DNA from 3 places in the Phreatobacter cathodiphilus genome. Region 1 is predicted to be linked to each of the others. Evidence: predicted binding sites of a transcription regulator. Region 1 holds the regulator's gene; each other region holds the start of a gene.
What was found. The regulator HrcA, encoded in region 1, represses chaperone genes, less so after heat shock. The targets are predictions, from matches to a motif close to GTTAGCACTCNCNNNNNGNGAGTGCTAAC.
Positions count from the first base shown of each region.

Region 2: a site for HrcA is predicted at 5,834-5,862, ahead of groES (co-chaperone GroES). Genes of this name have one in related genera too.
Region 3: a site for HrcA is predicted at 6,111-6,139, ahead of groES (co-chaperone GroES). Genes of this name have one in related genera too.

Region 1 is NZ_CP027668.1:3,618,232-3,626,019, reverse strand. It holds gene C6569_RS17370 (hypothetical protein) at 1-175, opposite strand, end outside; gene thiC (phosphomethylpyrimidine synthase ThiC) at 494-2,392, opposite strand; gene C6569_RS17360 (hypothetical protein) at 2,414-2,815, opposite strand; TPP riboswitch at 2,809-2,932, opposite strand; gene C6569_RS17355 (non-canonical purine NTP pyrophosphatase) at 3,011-3,646, opposite strand; gene rph (ribonuclease PH) at 3,643-4,356, opposite strand; gene hrcA (heat-inducible transcriptional repressor HrcA) at 4,526-5,611, shown strand; gene C6569_RS17340 (VOC family protein) at 5,714-6,094, shown strand; gene C6569_RS22295 (alpha-ketoglutarate-dependent dioxygenase AlkB family protein) at 6,328-6,948, opposite strand; gene C6569_RS22290 (hypothetical protein) at 6,945-7,788, opposite strand, start outside.
Region 2 is NZ_CP027668.1:2,777,763-2,785,550, forward strand. It holds gene C6569_RS13435 (translocation/assembly module TamB domain-containing protein) at 1-2,756, shown strand, start outside; gene C6569_RS13440 (hypothetical protein) at 2,780-3,442, opposite strand; gene groL (chaperonin GroEL) at 3,698-5,326, opposite strand; gene groES (co-chaperone GroES) at 5,383-5,697, opposite strand; gene C6569_RS13455 (usg protein) at 5,958-6,227, shown strand; gene C6569_RS13460 (ImuA family protein) at 6,365-7,162, shown strand; gene C6569_RS13465 (Y-family DNA polymerase) at 7,047-7,788, shown strand, end outside.
Region 3 is NZ_CP027668.1:3,054,682-3,062,469, forward strand. It holds gene C6569_RS14685 (DUF1127 domain-containing protein) at 75-416, shown strand; gene C6569_RS14690 (sulfite exporter TauE/SafE family protein) at 618-1,397, shown strand; gene C6569_RS14695 (DMT family transporter) at 1,394-2,275, shown strand; gene C6569_RS14700 (PaaI family thioesterase) at 2,442-2,948, opposite strand; gene C6569_RS14705 (putative bifunctional diguanylate cyclase/phosphodiesterase) at 3,025-5,376, opposite strand; gene C6569_RS14710 (MarR family winged helix-turn-helix transcriptional regulator) at 5,475-5,990, opposite strand; gene groES (co-chaperone GroES) at 6,210-6,500, shown strand; gene groL (chaperonin GroEL) at 6,555-7,788, shown strand, end outside.

The sequences.
Region 1 (7,788 bases):
CGTAGTGGGCCTGGTAGTTGGAATGGCCGGTCCAGCCGGTGCAGCGCTGCTGCCTGGCGCGCTGGTCGAAGGACATCTGCTGGTTCGCATAGTCGTTGCAGGCGTCGCGCTGGGCGGCGGCCGGGGTCGGGGCGAGACAGACGAGAGCCGCGAGCAAGACAAGGGCGGCGGGCACGGCGAAAGTCCGCGCGCGGGGGGCACGATGGGAAATGAACACGGTGGCGATCCGCAATAGGGGACGTGGGGGTATCCCGGAAGGGTGCCCACCATCCTCCGGTTGTCGGAACCGTAGCGCGTTACCCGCAGTCGCGAAAGGTCGGACAGGCTTCCCAAGCGTAAGTGATGTTACGGAGATACCGGCAGCGGCGCGCGCGCTGCGCGCCGGATCGGGAGCCAAGCTCCCCACCTTCCCCTCCCCGTTGCCGGGAGGGGATCGTTCGAAATCGGCGCGTCCGCCTGAGCAGCCGGCCGGAGACTGCGGCCGACGCGGGCCTCACAGCACCTTGTTGCTGGCCTTCACGGCTTCCGTGGTCTCGACGTAGACCTTGCCGCCCATGGCGCGGAACTTCTCGCTCATCTGCGCCATGCCTTCTTCCGCCGTGATCCCGTCGGCGCCGGCCACCGCCCGCCGCTCGGGATCGTTCAGGGTCGCCGCGTAGTCGCGCACGTCCTGGGTGATCTTCATGGAGCAGAATTTCGGGCCGCACATGGAGCAGAAGTGGGCGACCTTGTGGGCTTCCTTCGGCAGGGTCTCGTCGTGGTAGGCGCGGGCGGTCTCGGGGTCGAGGCCGAGGTTGAACTGGTCCTCCCAGCGGAAGTCGAAGCGGGCGCGGGAGAGGGCGTCGTCGCGCAGCTGTGCCGCCGGATGGCCCTTGCCGAGATCGGCGGCGTGGGCGGCGATCTTGTAGGTGATGACGCCGACCTTCACGTCGTCGCGGTTGGGCAGGCCGAGGTGCTCCTTCGGCGTGACGTAGCAGAGCATGGCGCAGCCGAACCAGCCGATCATCGCCGCGCCGATGCCGGAGGTGATGTGGTCGTAGCCCGGCGCGATGTCGGTGGTCAGCGGTCCGAGGGTGTAGAAGGGAGCCTCGCCGCACTCCTTCAGCTGCTTGTCCATATTGATCTTGATCTTGTGGATCGGCACGTGGCCGGGCCCCTCGATCATCACCTGGCAGCCCTTCTTCCAGGCGATCTGGGTGAGCTCGCCCAGCGTCTCCAGCTCGGCGAACTGGGCGGCGTCGTTGGCGTCGGCGATGGAGCCGGGGCGCAGGCCGTCGCCGAGCGAGAACGAGACGTCGTAGCGCCGCATGATGTCGCAGATCTCGTCGAAATGCTCGTAGAGGAAGCTCTCCCGGTGATGGGCGAGGCACCACTTGGCCATGATGGAGCCGCCGCGGCTGACGATGCCGGTGACCCTGTTGGCGGTGAGCGGCACATAGGCGAGGCGCACGCCGGCATGGATGGTGAAATAGTCGACGCCCTGCTCGGCCTGCTCGATCAGCGTGTCGCGGAACAGCTCCCAGGTGAGCTTCACGGGGTCGCCGCCGCACTTCTCCAGCGCCTGGTAGATCGGCACGGTGCCGATCGGCACCGGCGAGTTGCGGATGATCCATTCGCGGGTGTTGTGGATGTTGCGCCCCGTCGACAGGTCCATGACCGTGTCGGCGCCCCAGCGGATCGACCAGACCAGCTTGTCCACCTCCTCCTCGATGGAGGAGGAGACGGCGGAGTTGCCGATGTTGGCGTTGATCTTCACCAGGAAGTTGCGGCCGATGATCATCGGCTCAAGCTCGGGGTGGTTGATGTTGGCCGGGATGATGGCGCGGCCGCGGGCGATCTCGGAGCGCACGAACTCGGGGGTGATGAAGGCCGGGATCTCGGCGCCGAAGCTCTCGCCGTCGGCGAGGGTCGTCTCGGCGCCCTCCAGCATGGCCTTGCGGCCGAGGTTCTCGCGCTCGGCGACGTAGATCATCTCCTTGGTGATGATGCCGGCGCGGGCGAATTCATATTGCGTGATCGGCGCGTCGCCGACACCGCGGAGCGGCTGGTTGGCGAGCGGGAAGGCGCGGGCGAGATGCTTGCCGGCATGGCCGTTGTCCTCGGGGCGGACCTCGCGGCCGTCATAGGCCTCGACGCCGCCGCGCTCGGCGACCCAGGCGGCGCGGGTGCGGGGCAGGCCCTTCTCCACGTCGATGACGACGGAGGGATCGGTATAGGGGCCGGAGGTGTCGTAGACGACGACGTTCGGCTCGTTCGCTCCCGCCTGGAGCTGGATCTCGCGCAGCGGCACGCGCAGGTCCGGCGCCGACTCCGGCACGGCGAAGATCTTGGTGGAGGCGGGCAGCGGGCCGGTGGTGACGGCGGCCTTGATGTCCTTGACCGGGGCGTTCATGCGGGATCTCCCGTGGGCTCGTTATGGCGTGGGTGACTGCGGCCAGTAGCCGGCGATGGTGAGGATGGCGCCGAGGATGAGCCAGATCGCGGCGGCGATCTTGAGCGTCCCCTCGCGCACGATGAGGTGCCGGGCGACGCCGGCCGCCCAGTCGGGCGCGACGATGCGCCAGGCGCCGACGACGAAGAGGGCGAGGCCGATCAGGGTGATGAGCATGCGCCAGTCGCCGCCGATGACCCGGTGCGACAGCAGGATGGCGAGGCCGGCCGGCATCATGAGCAGGCCGGAGAGGACGATCAGGGCGGAGCTCTTGGCGAGTTCGTCGGCGGCCGCGCGATAGGCGGCGGGCCGGACGAGGAGCCCGATCCCCACGGTCAGCATGACCGGGCCGATCAGGCGCGCCAAATAGACTGAAGTCAGCATGTGCGTCCCATCCCTCCGCCGGCATGACCCGGATCAGGTTCAAGGGTCGCTGCGGAGTTCCGGATCGGAACGGTGCGGCCTCTCAGCCCCCTCGTCGGGGCCCCCCTTGGACGGGGTCCAATGTGGATGGTTGGCCGGCGAAGTCAAGCGGAGGGACGCGGGGCCGTGATGCGCTCGCGCCCGTCCCTGCCCGGCTCAACTGCCGAAAACCGCCTTCTGCAGCGCCATGAAGGCGCGGGCGCGGTGGGAGAGACCCTCGCCCTTCGGCGGCAGGCCGTGTTTTTCCTCCGCACTCATCTCGCCGAAGGTGAGGGCGTGGTCGTCGGGCAGGAACATGGGATCGTAGCCGAAGCCTTTCGTCCCCCGCGGCGGCCAGGCGAGGGTGCCGAAGACGCGGCCCTCGAAGATCTGCTGCGAGCCGTCGGGGAAGGTCAGGGCCAAGGCCGAGACGAAATGGGCCCGGGCGCCGGCGGTGGTGACGCCGCGCAGGGTGAGCTCACGGTCGACCCGGGCCATGGCGGCGGCGAAGTCGCGGGGCTGGCCGGCCCAGTCGGCGGTGAAGAGGCCCGGCGCGCCGTCGAGCGCCTCGACGGCGAGGCCGGAATCGTCGGCGATGGCGGGAAGGCCGGTGGCATCCGTCGCGGCGCGGGCCTTGATGGCGGCGTTCTCGGCATAGAGCGTGCCGGTCTCGGCCGGCTCGGGCAGCCCGAGTTCGCCGGCCGAGACGAGGTCGATGCCGTGCGGCCCCAACAGGTCGCGGAATTCGGCGAGCTTGCCGGCATTGTGGGTGGCGACGACCAGCCGCGTGCCGGGGCCGAGCCGGGCGCTCATGCCACCGCCGTCTTCTGCAGGTCGACGAGGCGGGCACAGCCGCCGCGGGCGAGGTCGAGGAGGCCGAGGAGTTCCTCCTGGCTGAAGGGGGTCTTCTCCGCCGTGCCCTGGATCTCGACGATGCCGCCCGCGCCGGTCATGACGAAATTGGCGTCCGTGTCGGCTTCCGAATCCTCGGCATAGTCGAGGTCGAGCACCGGCGTGCCCTGGTAGATGCCGCAGGAGACCGCCGCGACATGGTCGCGGATCGGGTTCACCTTCAGCATGGAGCGGGCGGTCATCCAGGCGATGCAGTCGTGGAGGGCCACCCAGGCGCCGGTGATGGCCGCCGTGCGGGTGCCGCCGTCGGCCTGGATCACGTCGCAGTCGATGGTGATCTGCCGCTCGCCGAGGGCAGGCAGGTCGACGATGGTGCGCAGCGAGCGGCCGATGAGGCGCTGGATTTCCTGGGTGCGGCCGGATGGCTTGCCCGAGGTCGACTCGCGGCGGGTGCGCTCCAGCGTCGCCCGCGGCAGCATGGAATATTCCGCCGTCACCCAGCCGCGGCCCTGGCCGCGCAGCCACGGCGGCGGCTTCTCCTCGAGCGAGGCCGTGCAGAGCACATGGGTGTTGCCGAACTTCACGAAGCAGGAGCCCTCCGCATAGCGGGCGACGGCGCGCTCCAGCGAGACGGGGCGCAGCGCATCGGGGGCGCGTTTGGAGGGACGCATGGCGGATTCCGTTCCACGAGAGGGGATCGGCGGGTCATAGGGCCGAACGGCCGGCGCGGCAAGGACGGGCGGCGCCGTCCGCACGATCCCGGCATCGGCGGAAATGATGCTTGATCAAAGCCGCCGCTGCCACCAGATTTGCGGTGGAGGTTGCCCCTTGTCCGCCGAAATCCCGCGATCCGACCAGAAGCTGCAGGCGCTCGCCAATTCGGCGCTGGCCAAGCTCGACGAACGCTCGCGCGAGATCTTCCGCCAGATCGTCGAGAGCTATCTGGCGACCGGTGAGCCCGTGGGCTCGCGCAACCTGTCGAAGATCCTGCCCATGACCCTGTCGCCGGCGTCGGTGCGCAACGTCATGCAGGACCTCGAGGAGGCCGGCCTCATCTACGCCCCCCATACCTCGGCAGGCCGCCTGCCGACCGAGACGGGCCTGCGCTTCTTCGTCGATGCGCTCATGCAGTTCGGCGACCTCGCGGCCGACGAGCGCAACGCCATCGAGGCGCAGGTGGCCGCCTCCGCCCGCGGTCAGTCGTTCGAATCGGTTCTGGCCGACGCAACCCAGCTCCTCTCCGGCCTGTCGCGCGGCGCCGGCGTCGTGCTCACCTCCAAGAGCAACGTCCGGCTGAAACACATCGAGTTCGTCCGCATCGAGCCGGAGCGGGCCCTGGTCGTCCTCGTCTCCGAGGACGGGCAGGTGGAGAACCGCATCGTGCCGATCCCGGCGGGGCTGCCGCCCTCGGCGCTGGTGGAGGCCTCCAATTTCCTCAACGCCCATATCCGCGGCCGCACCCTGGCGGAAGCGCGGGCCGAGATGCAGAAGAGCCTCGACCAGGCGCGCAGCGAGCTCGACGGGCTGACACAGAAGCTGGTCGAGGCGGGCCTCGCCTCCTGGTCGGGCGGCGAGCCGGCCGAGCGCAAGCTGATCGTCCGCGGCCAGGCGAACCTTCTCGGCGATCTCAGGGCGATGGAGGACCTCGAGCGCATCCGCCTGCTCTTCGACGACCTCGAATCCAAACGCGACCTCGTCGACCTGCTCGGCCGGGCCGAGACGGCGGAGGGCGTGCGCATCTTCATCGGCTCGGAGAACAAGCTGTTCTCGCTGTCGGGCTCGTCCATGGTGGTGGCGCCCTATCGCGACGCCGAGCGCCGCATCGTCGGCGTGCTCGGCGTCATCGGCCCGACGCGGCTGAACTATGCCCGCATCGTGCCGATGGTGGACTACACGGCCCGCGTCCTGTCGCGCCTCATCACCTGAGCGCCTCTGCCTCATTGTCGCCCGGCTGCAATCGGACCATGCTTCCTTGCCGTCGACGGCGGGGACATCTCCCGCCGCGCGCATCCAAGGAGGAGGCCCCGCATGAGCGGCAGGTTCAACTGGAACGAGCTGATGACCAACGACATCGCCAAGGCGAAGGCCTTCTATGGCCAGACCCTTGGGTGGACGTTCGACCCGTTCCCGATGCCGGACGGCGAATACTGGATCGCCAAGGCGCCCGACGGCACGCCGACCGCCGGCATCATGCCGATGGATCCGCAGGACACGGAATCCCAGCCGGGCTGGCTCTCCTATGTGCAGGTCGACGATCTCGACCGGGCGGTCTCGGCGGTGACGAGCAGCGGCGGCCAGGTGCTGCAGGAGCCGCTGGACATTCCGAATGTCGGCCGCATCGCCGTGGTCGAGGATCCGGCCGGCGCCGTGCTCGGCCTGATGAAGCCGGCCGCGGCCCCGGCGAGCTGAGGGCGTCGACCCTCGCCTCCCATCCGACAATGGCGCGAGGCCCGCGTCACCCCTCCCCCCCGCTTGCGACGGGGAGGGTGACCGAGCGTAGCGGAGGGCCGGGTGGGGGGTGCACCCAGGCGGGTCGCCGCGAAGCAGGGCCGCCACTCCTGACCCCTCCTCGCCGCAAGCCGGGGAGGGGAATAGCGCTGCAGCCGCGACGCCGGGGTGATGAGAACAAGCGGGTTTCGCCTTCACACAGGCTTCGTCACCCGCCTGAGCGTCAGGTTGATCCGGCCGCCGTCCTTGAGGAGCGTGCTGGTTCCGGGGAGCAGGCGGTCGACGCCGTGATAGGCGAGGCGCGCGATGCCGCCGAAGACCAGCACGTCGCCGGAGGCGAGCTTCACCGGCACGGTCCTGCCGCCACGGGTCGTGCCGCCGATGCGGAACAGACCGGTCTCGCCGAGCGACAGCGACACGACGGGGGCGGAAAGGTCCTCCTCATCGCGGTCCTGATGCAGTCCCATGCGGGCGCCGGGCCCGTACCAGTTGACGAGGCAGGCCTCGGGGGGATGCGGATAACCCGACACCGCGTCCCAGACGGCGAGGATCGCATCGGGGATCGGCGGCCAGGGCTCTCCCGTCACGGGGTGGTGCGGCTGGTAGCGATAGCCCGCCTTGTCCGAGACCCAGCCGAGCGACCCGAGGTTCGTCATGCGCACCGAGAAGGGCGTGCCGGTGCGCGGCATGACCGGCTGGAACAGCGGCGCCTGCCGCAGCAAATCACGAAGGGTCGCGAGAAGCGCCGTCTGGTCGGCGGGCGCGAGGTAGCCGGGATGCCAGGTGCAGCCCGGAACGACCGGGACCGCGGTCACTGTTGCGGAGCGGCCGGCGGCGGTGGCGGCCGCGGACGGGCGGGACGGCGCGGGGGCGCATCCGCGGGCGGGCCGCCGACGCGGGCGGCGAGGTTCTCGGCGCGGGCCTCGGTGAACTTCAGCGCACAGAAGGCGGGCCCGATGTCGGTGGTGCCGTAGTTGCGGCAGAGCCGCTCGCGGTTGGCGGGAAACCCCGCCTGTTCCTGCAGGAACTGGCGCCCCTCGGGCGTCGTGCGCAGCCGCGCCTGGAGGATGCGGCGGGCGTCGTTGAGGCGGCGCTCGGCGACGCCGCGGGCGCGCTCGATCTCGCGGTCGGCCGGGATCTCGCGATCGTTCGGGCCCCAGAGGCCGGCGGGGTCGACGACGCAGTCGTCGAAGCTGCAGGCCCCGCCCGGCGCGGTGACGAAGGCGGCATCGGCCATCAGGTCGAGGGTGATGGTGCAGCCGGTGAAGTTCGCCTCGAAGCGCGGCAGGCCGTCGGGCCGGCCGAGCGGCCGCAGCGGTACGGGCCGGCCGCCGCCGAGATCGGGCGTGCAGATGTTGCGGATGTCGTTGCCGCGCCGGCCGATGACGCCGGTGGCGGCGATGGTGTAGGTCGGCTGCGTCGGGGTGCCGGCGCGCGAGATGACGAGCGAGCCGTGCTGGCCGAGGAAGCGCAGCGTCCTGCCGGGCAGGGCCTCTTCCCAGCGGCGCAGGGTGGAGGCGGGAACGCTGCGTCCCGCGAGGCCGCTCATGCCGTCGACGGTGGCGCGGGGCGCTTGCGGGCGGCCCTGGGGCGTGGTGGCGCCCTGCGGCGTCGGCGCCACGGCGCCGGGCAGCTGCATCTGGGCCGCAGCGTGC
Region 2 (7,788 bases), 840 kb from region 1:
CGTCCCTGGCGCTCACCCGCGCCGTGCTCAACGGCCGCGCCACCGGCCTCGGCCTCGGCGATCCCGTCGCCGACCGCCTCGTCGGCCGCGAGGCGACGCTGGCCGGCACCATCATCCGCCGCCGCGAAGTCATGACGCTGGAAGGCGTGACGCTCGCCGGCCGCCACGTCACCGCCGGTCTCGACGGCGCGTTCGGCGACGGGCGTATCGACCTCAGAGCGGCACTCGCCCTGCCCGATCTGTCGCAGGTCGACCGGCAGCTCGCCGGCGCCGCGCGGGCCGACGCCCGCGTCACCGGCGACATGCTCGACCCCTCGGTGGCCCTGACCGTCGCGGCGCCCAGCCTGCGCGCCATGAACCGGCCGGTCCGCGACCTCCGGCTGGTGGTGGACGCCCGCACCCTCGGCTCGGCCCCCGCCTTCACGGTGACCGCCGGCGGCGACGTCGACGGCAAGCCGCTCACCGCCGACATCATCGCGCGGGAAGAGGGCAGCGCCTGGGTTCTCGACCGGCTGAACGCCCGGCTCGGCTCGGTCTCGGCCGAGGGCCAGGGCCGGCTCGGGGGGGATCGGCTCGTCGCCGGCCGCCTCGCCGTCACGGCGGGCAATCTCGACGACCTCTCGCCCCTGGTGCTGACCCGCCTGTCGGGCAGCCTGCGCGCCACCGTCACCGCCGATGCCTCCGGCGGCCGGCAGTCGGTCACCGTCCAGAGCGACGGCCAGCGCCTCGTCTTCGGCGCCGCCAGCCTCAACATCCTGCGGGCTGACCTCCGCGCCGAGGATCTCTACGGCCGCCCCCGTCTCGACGGCGAGGCGACGATCGACCGTCTCGTCGCCGCCGGCGAGACCGTCGAGCGCATCGAGCTGAAGGCCGCCGGCTCGCCCGAGGCCACCGACATCACCCTCTCCGCCCGTGCCCGCGGCTTCGCCCTCGCCAGCGCCGGCCGCCTCGTGCCGGGCACGCCCAACCGCCTCGACCTCGCCTCCTTCACCGCGACGCGATCCGGCGCGCGCATCGCCCTCGCCCGTCCGGCGACGCTGACCTTCGAGGGCGGTCAGGTGCGCACCGAGCGCCTGATCATCGCCCTGCAGGGGGGTGAGATCGAGATCGCCGGGGCCTTCGGTCCCGAGCTCGACGCCACCGTCGCGGCGCGGCGCGTGCCTCTGGCGGCCGCCGACATCCTCATGCCGGGCACCGGGCTGCGCGGCACGCTGGAGGCGAGCGCCACCCTGCGCGGCCCCGCCGCGGCGCCGCGCGGACCGTTCCAGGCCACCGTCCGCGGCTTCAGCGCGCCGGCCACCCGCAACGCCGGCGTGCCGGCCCTCGACATCACGGCGCGCGGCGAGGCCCGGGGCGAGCGCGCTTCCATCGACGCCCGCATCGCCGGCGGGCGCACCATCGCCCTCACCTTCGGCGGCTCCGTGCCGCTGACGCCGGCCGGCGCCCTCGACGTCACCGTGCGCGGCACGCTCGACGCCGCCCTCGCCAATGCCCAGATCGCCGGCTCCGGGCAGCGCATCACCGGCCGCCTCGCCATCGACGGCGCCCTGCGCGGCACCGCCACCAGCCCCGACATCCAGGGCGCCGCCACCCTGTCCGGCGGCTCCTTCTCCGACCCGCTCAACGGCATCGCCTTCACCGCCGTCGAGGGCCGCTTCACCGGGCGTGGCACCGACATCGTGGTGGAGCGCCTGACCGGCCGGGCGAAGAACGGCGGCACCGTGCAGGTCACGGGACGGATCGACGCCGACCCGCTGCGCGGCTTCCCGGCCGACCTGCGCATCACCGCGCGCAATGCCGAACTCGTCTCCAGCGACATCGTGCAGCTGACCGCGAGCCTGAACCTCGCGGTGTCCGGCCCGCTGGCGACGACGCCGCGACTGTCGGGGCGCATCGACGTCGCCACCATCGAGGTGCGCGTGCCCGACCGCCTGCCCTCCACCGTCGAACCGCTGCGCGATGCCCGCCACGTCCGCCCGCCGCCCCAGACGCGGGCCCGTCTCGCCCAGATCGCCCGTCAGCGGGCGGCGGCCAACCGCCGCGGCGGCGCCCCCTTCAACGCCACGCTGGACGTCGTCCTCGACGCGCCGGGCCGCGTCTTCGTCCGCGGCCGCGGCATCGACGCCGAGCTCGGCGGCCAGCTACGGCTCGCCGGCACCACCCGCGACGCCCGCGCCAACGGCGCCTTCGAGCTTCGGCGGGGGCGGCTGTCCCTGCTCACCCAGCGTCTCGACTTCACCCGCGGCCGCCTGACCTTCGGCGGCGGCGACCTGGTGCCCGATCTCGACTTCGTCGCCGAGACGCGGGCCACCGACATCACCGCCTCCATCGGCATCACCGGCCGGGCGACCGAGCCGGAATTCACGCTCTCCTCGACGCCGAGCCTGCCGCAGGACGAGGTGCTCTCGCGCCTCCTGTTCCAGCGCGCCGCGGCGGGCCTGTCGCCCTTCCAGGCGGTGCAGCTCGCCCAGGCGGTGGCGGTGCTCTCGGGAAGCGGCGGCTCGGACGCCTTCGAGGCGACGCGCCGCGCCCTCGGCGTCGACAATCTCGACGTCACGACGGGCGCTTCCGGTCCGGCGGTCGGCGTCTCACGTGCCATCAACGAGCGTGTCCGCCTCGGCATCCGGACCGGCGCCAAGCCGGAGAACAGCACGGTGGGCGTCGACATCGACCTCACCCGCCGCATCCGCATCCAGACCGAGCTCGGGGCGGACGGCCGCGCGGCGGTCGGCATCGGCACCGAAATCGAATATTGAGGCGGTGGCCCGGAGGGCGCGGCTCACTTCAGGAACTGGCCGCCCGCCACCATGAGCAGCGGGATCGGCAGGGCGGCGATCGCGACGGCCAGGAGATAGCGGTCCGGCCGGAACATGCCGCTCATGCCGGCGACGAGGGCGATGCCGCCGCCACCGCCGATCAGGGCGTTGCCCGGCATGTTCAGGGCCGCGACCAGGGTGAGATCGCGATGGTCCACCAGCAGGCGGGCGATCCGGTTCGGGGCGATCTCCGCCAGCGCCCCCACCCGTTGCTGCGGCGTCATGGCGCCCAGCCGCCGCACCATCTCGCTCGCCGGCCTCAGCCCGACATAGTCGAAGAAGGCGGCCAGCCGATCGAGCGGCACGCAGCGGCCGGCGGCATAAGAGAGGACCAGGGCGGCAACCGTGGCCACGTAGACCGGCATCGCCACCGCCGCGCCGAAGATGGCGAAGAGCGCCAGGCTCACCTCGATGCCGGGCACGAAGGGAACGGCCAGCATGACGACGAAGAGCACGAGTCCGACCACGAGCACCGTCTGGGCGGTGGGATCCTGCAGGTTCATCGGGTCGAAGCCGAGATGCTGCTGCAGCCAGCGGCCGGCGAAATGGCCGAGCACGAGGATCAGGCCATAGCCTCCGAGCAGGGCGCCGATGCGCAGCCATCGCAGCGGCGAAGACGCGGACATGGCTTGCGGGCGCGTGGCGACGTCCTGGCTTTCGATCACTGGCGGCGGCTCCGAACCGGGGCAGAGGGGCTGTCGCGGCGCAGGCCGGAAGCGAGGGGTAAACTGGAACGCGATACCGTTCCTAGAGCAAGGCCATAACAGGGCGGAGACGTGGCGCAGGGCTGCGGCATTTTGCTCCTGCCCGCACCTCCCGCGAAACGAAAGGGCGCCGCGGTCTCCCGCGACGCCCCCGTGTCGGCCTGGCGATGGCCTTCGTCAGAAGTCCATCCCACCGCCCGGCATGGCCGGGGCGGGCGCGTCCTTCTTCGGTTTCTCGGCGACCATGGCCTCGGTGGTGATCAGCAGGCCCGCGACGGACGCCGCGTCCTGGATCGCCGTGCGCACGACCTTGGTCGGATCGATGATGCCGAGGGCGAACATGTCGCCGTAGGTGTCGCCCTGGGCGTCGTAGCCATGGGCGTAGTCGGCCTTGTCGGTGACCTTGCCGACGACGATCGAGCCCTCGACGCCTGCGTTCTCGGCGATCTGGCGGATGGGAGCCTCCAGCGCCTTGCGGACGATGTCGATGCCGGTGCGCTGGTCGTCGTTGGCGCCCTTGAGGCCCTCCAGCGCCTTGGCGGCCCGCAGCAGGGCGACGCCGCCGCCGGGCAGGATGCCTTCCAGCACCGCCGCGCGGGTGGCGTTGAGCGCGTCGTCGACGCGGTCCTTCTTCTCCTTGACCTCGACCTCGGTCGCGCCGCCGACGCGGATCACCGCGACGCCGCCGGCGAGCTTGGCCAGGCGCTCCTGCAGCTTCTCGCGGTCGTAGTCGGAGGTCGTCTCCTCGATCTGCGCCTTGATCTGGGCGACGCGGGCGTCGATGTCCTTCCTGGAGCCGGCGCCGTCGACGATGGTCGTCGCCTCCTTCTCGATGCGGACCTTCTTGGCGCGGCCGAGCATGTTGAGGGTGACGTTCTCCAGCTTGATGCCGAGGTCTTCAGAGATCGCCGTGCCGCCGGTGAGGATGGCGATGTCCTCGAGCATGGCCTTGCGGCGGTCGCCGAAGCCCGGCGCCTTCACTGCCGCGATCTTCAGGCCGCCGCGCAGCTTGTTGACGACGAGGGTGGCGAGAGCCTCGCCCTCCACGTCCTCGGCGACGATCAGCAGCGGCTTGCCGGTCTGCACCACGGCTTCCAGAACGGGGAGCATGGCCTGCAGGCCGGTCAGCTTCTTCTCGTGGATGAGGACGTAGGGGTCCTCGAGCTCGGCCACCATCTTGTCGGTGTTGGTGACGAAATAGGGGGAGAGGTAGCCGCGGTCGAACTGCATGCCCTCGACCACGTCGAGCTCGGTCTCCAGGCTCTTGGCCTCCTCCACCGTGATGACGCCCTCGTTGCCGACCTTCTGCATGGCCTCGGCGATCATTTTGCCGATGGAGGCGTCACCGTTGGCTGAGATGGTGCCGACCTGCGCCACCTCGTCGGACTTCGTCACCTTGCGGGAGTTGCGCTCCAGCTCCTTGGTGACGGTCTCTACCGCGAGGTCGATGCCGCGCTTCAGGTCCATCGGGTTCATGCCCGCGGCGACCGACTTGGCGCCCTCGCGGACGATGGCCTGGGCGAGCACGGTGGCGGTGGTGGTGCCGTCACCGGCCGCGTCGTTCTGCTTGGACGCCACCTCGCGCACCATCTGCGCGCCCATGTTCTCGAACTTGTCGGAAAGCTCGATCTCCTTGGCGACGGTGACGCCGTCCTTGGTGATGCGCGGCGCGCCGAAGCTCTTCTCGATGACGACGTTGCGGCCCTTGGGGCCGAGGGTCACCTTGACCGCATTGGCCAGGATGTCGACGCCGCGGATCATCTTCTCGCGCGCGTCCTGCGAAAACTTCACGTCTTTCGCAGCCATGGTTCCTCACTCCTTGGATTGAGACGTTGAGGGTTGATGGATGGACAAGGCCCCGCTCAGGCGGCCTTCTTCAGGTTCGCCGAAGCCTCGACGATGCCCATGATGTCGCTCTCCTTCATGATCAGGTAGTCGACACCGTCGATCTTCACCTCGGTGCCGGACCACTTGCCGAAGAGCACGACGTCGCCCGCCTTCACGTCCAGCGGCACGAGTTCGCCGCGCTCGTTGCGCCCGCCCGGGCCGACGGCGATCACCTCGCCCTCCTGCGGCTTCTCCTTGGCGGTGTCGGGGATGATGATGCCGCCGCGGGTCTTCTCCTCGGCGTCGATGCGCCGGACGACGACGCGGTCATGCAGTGGCCGAAACTTCATGAGTTCCTCCAGGTCTTGATCATCGCATGTGGATGGGCGGGACCCGATGCGAGGGCCTCGCGTGTCACCACCCGGCGCCTCCGGCATCCCGTCCGGGCGATGAGGTAGGAAAGGGCTTTTGGGCCCGCAAGACCCTGTCAGCACTTTTTTCAGACGAGTGCTAACAGGCTGATTTCAATGATGAAATGGAACTTTTCCCTTGCCTCGGCGCTGATGTTGCGTTGCGATGGGATTCGTCATCCGGCAAAGGAGGTTCACGCATGGCATCGGCAGATTTCGCCCGCCAGATGGAGGGCTACGGGCTGACCACGGCAGGCATTCTCTACCGCCTTCCCGACCACCCGGCCATCCTCCAGGAATATGTCTGGCAGGCCTATGACCTCGCCCCCCGCTTTCCCGAACTGAAGCGCTTCCTCGCCTTCTGGCAGGCCGAGCTGGAGGGCAAGCTCTACCGGGTGACGGTGGCGCACAAGGACCTGATCGGGCCGAGCGAGATGCGCGCCGTGGGAAGCGAGTTCCGCCTGCACTGAAGCCGCCCCGGCAGGGCCCGCGGCCGGCACCGCGGGTCCCCCCGCTCCCGATTGTCCCATTCGCGGCCCGGTTGAATCCCGGCGCCTTGACTCTCCCGCCCAGAGTCTCTCTCTTAGAGAACGAAACAGGAACAATCATGACTGCGCGGCGCGACACCCTCGCGGCGCTGAAGGGCACCCTTGCGCGTCTCGAGCGGGGGGGCCTGCCCTCGGCGTCGCCGCATTTCTCTCTCGGTCCGGCCGGGCTCGACGCCGCGCTGGGCGGCGGGCTGGCGCGGGCGGCTCTCCACGAGGTCTTCGCCGAGAGCCCCTCCCATGGCCCGGCTGCCACCGGCTTCGCCCTCTCCCTGGGGATTCTCGCGGCGCCCTCCGCGCCCGTCGTCTGGATCCGCCAGCGCATGCTCGACCAGGAGTTCGGCCGCCCCTACGGCCACGGCATCGCCGCCCTCGGCCTCGATCCCGGCCGCCTCGTCCTCGTCCGGGCGAAGGACGCGGAGGCGGCACTGAAGGCGACCCACGACGCCGCCCGCTGCGGCGCCGTCGGCGTCGTCATCGCCGAAATCTGGGGCGCGCCGAAGATCCTCGACCTCACCGCCAGCCGACGCTTGTCCATGGCCGCCGCCGAAAGCGGCGTCACCGTCGTCGCCACCCGCACCGGCGCGGAGCCCTCAGCCTCCGCCGCCCAGTCGCGCTGGCAGGTGCGGGGCATGGCCTCGGAGGCGGCGGAGGGCGGCCTGCCGGGCCTGCCGGCCTTCCTCGTCACCCTGCTGCGCCACCGGGCCGGCATTCCTCCCCGCGACTGGCCCATGGAGTGGGATCGTGAACACCGTCGCTTCCGCGAACGGACGGCGCTACCTCGCCGTCTGGATGCCCTTCCTGGCGACCGAACGGTTGCGCCGCAAGCGCCCGCCCTCCCCCTCCGGCGGGCCGGATGAGGCCCCGCTCGTCCTCACCGAGAAGGTGGGGGGTGCCCTGCTCGTCGCCGCGGTGGATGCGAAAGCGCGCGCCCTCGGCCTCGCCCCGGGGCAGAAGCTCGCCGATGCTCGCGCCTGCATCCCTGCCCTGGTGGCGATGGAGCACGACCGCGACGCCGACCAGCGCTTCCTGGAGCGCCTCGCCGACGCCGCCGACCGCTATACGCCGCTGGTGGCGCTGGAGCCGCCCGAGGGCTTCGTGCTCGACATCACCGGCTGCGCCCATCTCTTCGGCGGGGAAGCGGCGCTGCGCAGCGATCTCCTGCGTCGGCTCGCCGGTGCAGGCCTGACGGCGCGCGCCACCATCGCCGGCACGCCGGAGGCTGCCTCCGCCCTTGCGCGCTACGCCACCTGCGAGCGCGTGCCCCCCGGCGGCGAGCGGGACGCGGTGGCGCCCCTGCCCGTCATCGCCCTCGGCATCGACCCCGCCGTCGCCCTGGCCCTGACCCGTGCCGGGCTGAAGACCATCGGCGACCTCGCGGCACGGCCGGGCGACATCCTCGTCGCCCGCTTCGGGGCTGTGCTGACGACCCGGCTGCGTCGCGTCACCGGCCGCGAGGACACCCGCCTGACGCCGCGCCGCGCGG
Region 3 (7,788 bases), 560 kb from region 1:
CCCGGACGTTTGCGTCACCCGACGCCGGCGAGGGGACAGGCGTGCCGACGTCCGACCCGCCGAGGAGAGCCCCCATGCCGATGTTCGCCGCCACCCTTTCGTCCGCCGTCCTCTCGGTGGTCGCTGTCGTGCGCCGCCAGATCGTGGCTTTCCGCAATTGGCGCGAGGCGCGCGAGGGCTATGCCGCCCTCTGCGAGATGGACGAGCGCACCCTCCATGATCTCGGCCTGACGCGGAGCGACCTTCGCGACGCCACGGCGGCCGGCTATTTCGGCGATCCCACGCAGGTGATCGCCGCCCGCGCCGGCGAGCGCCAGGGCCGCCGCCCCGGCATCGCCACGACGCGCCAGCTCAGCGGTCCGCCGCTGGTGCCCGATGTCGGCGCCGCCCTGTCGCGCACCGTTCCCTCCATGTGAGGACGCCAGAGCGTCCGTCACGATCGACAGCCTGTCCGGGAAGAAGCCGTCCCCTCGCGTTCGCTTCCCGGACAACCTCGAGCCGCCGCGTGCCCCGCGGCGGCTCTTTTTTGCCTTTCGCCCTACTGCCATGGCAGGGATGGCCTGCCCTATGCGCCGCGTCGTTGGCCGGCTAGAGCAGGGCTCCCCGAGTACCCATCCATGACCCTCGCAGGCTTTCCCGCAGACTGGACCTTCTACGCCGTCGGCGGCCTCGCCACCTTCCTCATGGGGCTCGGCAAGGGCGCCTTCGGCGGCGGCCTCGCCATTCTCGGCATCCCGCTGCTGGCCCTCGTCATGGACCCGATCCAGGCGGCCATCGTCACGGCGCTGCTGGTGGCCTTCATGGACGTCTTCGCCCTCGCCTCGTTTCCACGCACCGCCTGGTCCAAGCCCGATCTCGGCTGGATCATGCCCGGCTTCCTCGGCGGGCTCCTTCTCGGATTTCTCGTCTTCGAATATGTCGACCGGCGCTGGGTGGCCTTCGGCATCGCGCTGATCACGCTCGCCTTCACCCTCGACTATTTCCTGCGCCGCGGCATGGCGGTGACGCCTCGCCCGGTCTCGCCGCCGCTGGCGAGCGCGGCCGGGGCGGGTGCCGGCTTTACCACCTACATCGCCCATGCGGGCGGGCCGCCCATGGCCATGTATCTCTTGCGGCGCGGCCTGACCAAGACGGAATATGCCGCCACCACCGTCGTCATCTTCACCGTCGGCAATCTGGTCAAGCTGCCGGGCTACGTTTATTCCGGCCTCGGCGAGCCCGGCGTCTTCGTCAAGGCGCTGGCCCTCGCCCCCGTCGTCCCGGTCGGCGTCCTCGTCGGCCGGCGCCTGCACGACGCCCTGCCCCGCCAGCAGCTCTTCACCCTCTGCTATGTCCTCGTCGGCCTCGCCGGCACCAAGCTCCTTTTCGACGCCTCGCGCGCCCTGTGGTGGCCATGACCCCCTCGACCTTCGCCGGCCACCGCTTCGCGCCCTTCCTCGTCGCCGCCCTCGGCATCTTTCTGCTGTCGGTGATGGACGCGCTGATCAAGGGCGTCGCCAACACGCACCCGACGGCCCAGATCGTCTTCATGCGCTATGCCTGCGGCATGCCCTGGGCGATCGCCTTCTTCCTGTGGACGCGACCTCCGGCCCCGAGCGGCGAGATGGTGCGTGCCCATCTCCTGCGCGGCGTGCTCGTCGCCGTCACCGCCTTCCTGTTCTTCTACGCCCTCGCCACCCTGCCGCTGGCCGAGGCCATCACGCTCGCCTTCCTGTCGCCGCTGTTCCTCGCCGTGCTCGCCTCGCTGATCCTCAAGGAGCCGATCCAGAAGCCGGTGCTGATCGCCATTCTCGTCGGCTTCGTCGGCATGGCGATCATCGTCGCCGGCAAGGTCGGCGGCGGCGAGTTCGACCTCGTCCGCGTGCTCGGCATCGCCGCCGCGGTGTCGTCGGCGCTGGCCTATGCCGCCAATCTGGTCCTGCTCAGGAAGCGCGCCCAGACCGATCCCTTCGGCCTCATCATCCTGTTCCAGAACCTGTTTCCGCTCATCATCATCGCCCCCTTCGCCTGGGCCGTCTGGGAGGTGCCGGAGGCGCGGTCATGGGGGATCTTCCTCGGCATCGGCGCCTTCGGCCTTGCCGGCCACCTCTGTATGGCCTGGGCCTTCAAGCACGCCGCCGCCGGCCCGCTCGGCGTCATCGAATATACCGCCCTCATCTGGAGCGCCGGCCTCGGCTACCTCGCCTTCTCGGAGGTGCCGGCCTGGACGACCTGGGCCGGCGCCGCCCTGATCATCTTCGCCTGCCTCACCGCCATGCGGCGGTCGCGGGCCTGAACGGCTCGACCCGCATCCTCCCCGGCGGAACGCGGCGCCAATTCTCGACGGATGTCGCGTCATGGCCGGGCTTGTGCCGGCCATCCACGACTTGAACACTGCGCCAAAGAATTCGTGGATGCCCGGGACGAGCCCAGGCATGACGAGGACGATACCGGTGGCGGCCTCACGAGGCCGCCGACACCCGCGCCTCGAAGATCATGCAGGTCTCGGTCGCGTGGGCGATGAGCCGGCCCTTGCCGTCCACCAGGCGGGCCTCGGATGTCGCGATCCGCGATCCCGCATGGACTACCTTGCCCTCGCAACGCACGCGACCGGTCTCCGGCATCAGCGCCCGCACGTAATTCACCTTCATCTCGACCGTCGTATAGCCCTGACCGGCCTTCACCAGCGTATGGACGCAGCAGCCGAGCGCCGAGTCGAGGATGGTCGCGGTCCAGCCGCCGTGGATGGTGCCCAGCGGATTGAAGAAGTCGGCCGTCGGCGTCCCCTCGAACACCGCCAGTCCCGGAGCCACCTCGGTCAGGATGAAGCCCATGGACCGGGCGATGGGCGGCGCCGGATAGCGCTGCTCCAGCATGCCGCGGAGGAAGTCGATGCCGTCCTGGCCGGTAGCCTCCGCCATGTCGACGACACCGTAACGGAGGGTGGGAGCGGGGGCAGCGGCGGTCATGTCGGTCTCCGAGGATCTATCGTGTAACTGCACGATATGATCGGGAGACCGACGGGTCAACGGGCCGGCGCGGCGATCAGGCCGCCGCCTGGCTACCGAGACCGTCGCCGAATTCGTCGGCGAAACCGGCGATGAAGCCGGGCACGGACTCGGCCGACAGGGTCCTGGCGAAATAATAGCCCTGCGCCTGGTCGCAGCCGAGATCGCGCACCCATGCCAGGTCCGCCGCCGTTTCGACGCCCTCGGCCGTGGTGACGAATCCGAGGCTCACCGCGATGCCGACGATGGCCTCGACCACAGCCTTGCGGTTTTCCGGATCGGTGGGGCCCGACACGAAGGACCGGTCGATCTTGAGCTTCTGGATGGGAAAGCGGGTGAGATAGCCGAGCGAGGAGAAGCCGGTGCCGAAATCATCCAGCGCGATGCGGATGCCGAGCGTGCGCATGTCCGCGAGGAAGCGGCCGCTCTCCGCCATCTGGTTCATGAACAGGGCCTCGGTGATCTCGACCTCCAGCCGGTCCGCCGGCAGATGGCTCACCGCCAGCGCCTGGGCCACGTGGCTGAGCAGGGTCGCCGACCCGAACTGGGCGGGGGAGATGTTCACCGCCACCCGGATCGGCTTCGGCCAGGCTGCGGCGTCGAGACAGGCGCGTTTCAGCACCCAGGCGCCGATGGGTTCGATGAGACCGGATTCCTCGGCGATCGGCACGAAGGCGTCGGGCGACAGCAAGCCGCGCTGGGGATGCTGCCAGCGCAGCAGCGCCTCGAAACCGACGATGGCGCCGGCGCGGATGTCGATGATCGGCTGGTAGGCGAGGCGAAGCTGGTCGCCGTCGAGGGCCGCGCGCAGGTCTTCCTGCAGCAGTCGCCGCTCCTCGGCCTCGCGGTGCATCCTGTCGTCGAAGACCGCAGCCACGCCGCGGCCGCTGTCCTTGGCGCGGTAGAGCGCGAGATCGGCATTGCGGATGAGGTCGTCGACCGTGTCGGTCTCGCCGGGTCCGAAGGCGATGCCCATGCTGGCGCCGACCGTGATGCGGGCCCCGTCGATGGTCCTGGAACGGCTGATCCGCGCGATGATGCGCCGGGCGAGATCGACCACGTCGGAGCGGCGGGTGAAATCGCTCACCAGCATGCCGAATTCGTCGCCGCCGAACCGCCCGAAGACCACGCCCTGATCGACGAGCTCGCCGAGATCGCGGGACACCGCCATCAGCAGCGCGTCCCCGATGGGATGGCCGAGCGTGTCGTTCACCGCCTTGAACTGGTCGAGGTCGAGACAGGCGAGGGCGAAACTGCTGCCGTTGCGCCGCGCCGTCTCGAGACGCAGCGCCGCGAGTTCCCGGAACCGGGCGCGGTTCGGCAGGCCGGTGAGCAGATCCGTGGCGGCCATCCAGGCCACCTTCTGGCTTGCGACCTTGCGGTCGGTGATGTCGGAGCCGACGCCGCGCCAGCCGAGGTGCCAGCCGGATTCGTCGAAGAGGGGCTTGGCCGTCAGCGACCACCAGCGCGGCTCGCCGGCGACGTCCACCTGGATGTCGAGGTCACGGAACGGCTGCCGCCGCGCGATGGCGAGGCGCAACGCCTGCCCGGTCTCCTCATCGGCCATCTCGACGATGCGGCGCCCCACCAGCGACTGACCCGCAACTCCCGCGACCTCGCCGAAGCGCGGGGAGTGCTGCACGACCGCAAATCCGGGATCGGTTTCGAACAGCCAGTCCGATCCGTGCTGCTCGAACTCGTTGAGCAGCAGCTCGATGATCTCGCCGCGTTCCTTCAGACTCGCCTCGGCCCGGAACCGCTCGCTGAACAGACGCGAGGAATTGGCGACGCTCTGCACGACGATCCAGGCATAGGCGAGCAGCAGCAGGGTGAGAAAGATGACGTAACCGTTGCCGGTCTCCAGCAGCGCGGCGACCGATCCGGCGCAGAGGATGCCGACATAGGCGTAGGCGGCCGAGGGAATGGTCGCGAGCGCGAAACCGCCGGCGCAGATCATGCCGGTGACGAGGCAGGCGATGACCAACTGGTCCTCGGCCGAGACGCTTCCGAACCAGAGGACCGGGACGGCGGCCCAGAGCGCCGCCAGGGTGGCGGCATGCCAGGTCGCCCGGCGGATCGCGCGGGCGGAGGCGCGGAGCCGCTGCTTGCGGCCGCGGCGCAGGAACCACGCGCGCGTCGTCACCGCCACCACCGCCAGGATGGTGAGCGACCAGGCGGCGAGTACGAAGGGGTTGGCCTCCTCGCGTACCAGGAACACGACGACGGCGGCGTTGATAAAGTTGGCCGCCATGGTCAGGGGCGAGAACCGCGCCACAGCGTGGATCTGCGCCGCGCGGATACGCCCTTCCTCGGCCGGCTCGTTGGGCACGTCCTTGCGCCACCCCTCCCAGGCGTCGCGAATGAGGGTGAGGGAGGAGGAAGGCGTCAAACGGGTCTCCGGCGGCAGCACGTTACCGCAAGCACCCTCACCCAACGGCACTTAAGAAACACTCAAACGGTTCGACGAAGCTCGTTGCCCGGCGTGATTCAGCCGCAGCGGCCGTCCGTCACCGACCGGCGGATGGCGCGGAGCCCGTCCCGGGTGCGGCCCCAGACGTCGGCCCCCACCGCCTCCTCCATCTTCACGTGCTCGGATTCCCACAGGGGGATCGCCGCCGAAAGCAGAGCCGCGCCGGCCTCGGTGAGGGCCGGACGCACCGCCCGTCCCTGGCCGGTGGAGACGCTCACGAGCCCGGCCGCCTCGAGCCGCTTCAGGTTCCGGGTCATGGTCGTGCGGTCGAGGGCGAGAGCTTCCGACAGCGCCGTCACCGAATTGGTCTTCGCCACGGCGAGAGCCGCCAGAATGTTGAACTGCGTGACCTCCAGTCCGAGCGGCGCGAGAGCGCGGTTATAGGCGCGCGTCACCGCATGGGCCGTCATCCGCGTCTGGTAGCAGATGCAGGAGCGGGCGATGCGGCTCACCGTCGCCTCGTCCGGGGCGCCGCAGGGCGCGGCCCCGGCGGCGGGGATGGGCTTGGGAGTCTGGCTGGTCACCGTCGTCATGGTGTCACGATCCGGCGGGAGAGGTCTGGCGTCAAGGCATGTGGGGTTTGTCGGCCGTTTTAACCATAGATCGCTGCGTCCTTGACTCCCGATACCGCCCGGACTATCTCCACGGCGGGCATTAGCAGTCACTTCAGGTGAGTGCTAACAGCCCCGGCCGACGGGCCGCCAAACAATTCCGCGGCCCCTGGGGCCGCTCATGTCAGGGACACCAGATCCATGAAGTTCCGTCCGCTGCACGACCGCGTGGTCGTCCGCCGCCTCGAGGGCGAAGAGAAGACCAAGGGTGGCATCATCATCCCGGATACCGCCAAGGAGAAGCCGCAGGAGGGTGAAATCCTGGCGGTGGGCCCGGGCGGCCGCGACGAGGCCGGCAAGCTGGTCCCGCTGGACGTCAAGAAGGGCGACAAGGTGCTGTTCGGCAAGTGGTCGGGCACCGAAGTGAAGATCGACGGTGTCGACCTCCTCATCATGAAGGAGAGCGACATCATGGGCGTGATCGCGAAGTAAGTCGCGAACCGCTCCCTCCATCCCATTCATTCATTCCGACAGGAGTAAGCCACAATGGCTGCCAAGGACGTGAAATTCGGCCAGGACGCGCGCGAAAAGATGCTGCGCGGCGTCGACATCCTCGCCGAGGCCGTGAAGGTCACGCTCGGCCCGAAGGGTCGCAACGTCGTCATCGAGAAGAGCTTCGGCGCCCCGCGCATCACCAAGGACGGCGTCACCGTCGCCAAGGAGATCGAGCTCGCCGACAAGTTCGAGAACATGGGCGCCCAGATGGTCCGTGAGGTCGCCTCCAAGACCAACGACCTCGGCGGCGACGGCACCACCACCGCCACCGTTCTCGCCCAGGCCATCGTGAAGGAAGGCGCCAAGTTCGTCGCCGCCGGCATGAACCCGATGGACCTGAAGCGCGGCGTCGACATCGCCGTCCTCGAGGTCGTGAAGGCGCTCGAGAAGTCGGCCAAGAAGGTGAAGTCCTCGGCCGAGGTCGCTCAGGTCGGCACCATCTCCGCCAACGGCGACGCGCTGATCGGCGAGATGATCGCCAACGCCATGCAGAAGGTCGGCAACGAGGGTGTCATCACCGTCGAGGAAGCCAAGTCGCTGGACACCGAGGTGGACATCGTCGAGGGCATGCAGTTCGACCGCGGCTACCTCTCGCCCTACTTCATCACCAACGCCGACAAGATGGTGGCCGACCTCGAGGACGCCTACATCCTGATCCACGAGAAGAAGCTGGCCGGCCTCCAGGCCATGCTGCCGGTTCTCGAGGCCGTCGTTCAGACCGGCAAGCCGCTGGTGATCGTCGCCGAGGACGTCGAGGGCGAGGCTCTCGCCACGCTCGTCGTCAACAAGCTGCGTGGCGGCCTCAAGGTTGCCGCCGTGAAGGCGCCGGGCTTCGGTGACCGCCGCAAGGCCATGCTGGAGGACATCGCGATCCTCACCGGCGGCCAGGTCATCTCCGAAGACCTCGGCATCAAGCTGGAGAACGTCACCCTCGCCATGCTCGGCCGCGCCAAGAAGGTGCTGATCGAGAAGGAGAAGACGACGGTCGTCGACGGCGCCGGCAAGAAGAAGGACATCGAGGCCCGCATCGGCCAGATCAAGGCGCAGATCGAGGAGACCACCTCGGACTACGACCGGGAGAAGCTGCAGGAGCGCCTCGCGAAGCTCGCCGGTGGCGTCGCCGTGATCAAGGTCGGCGGCTCGACCGAGGTCGAGGTGAAGGAGAAGAAGGACCGCGTCGACGACGCTCTCAACGCGACCCGCGCGGCTGTCCTCGAGGGCATCG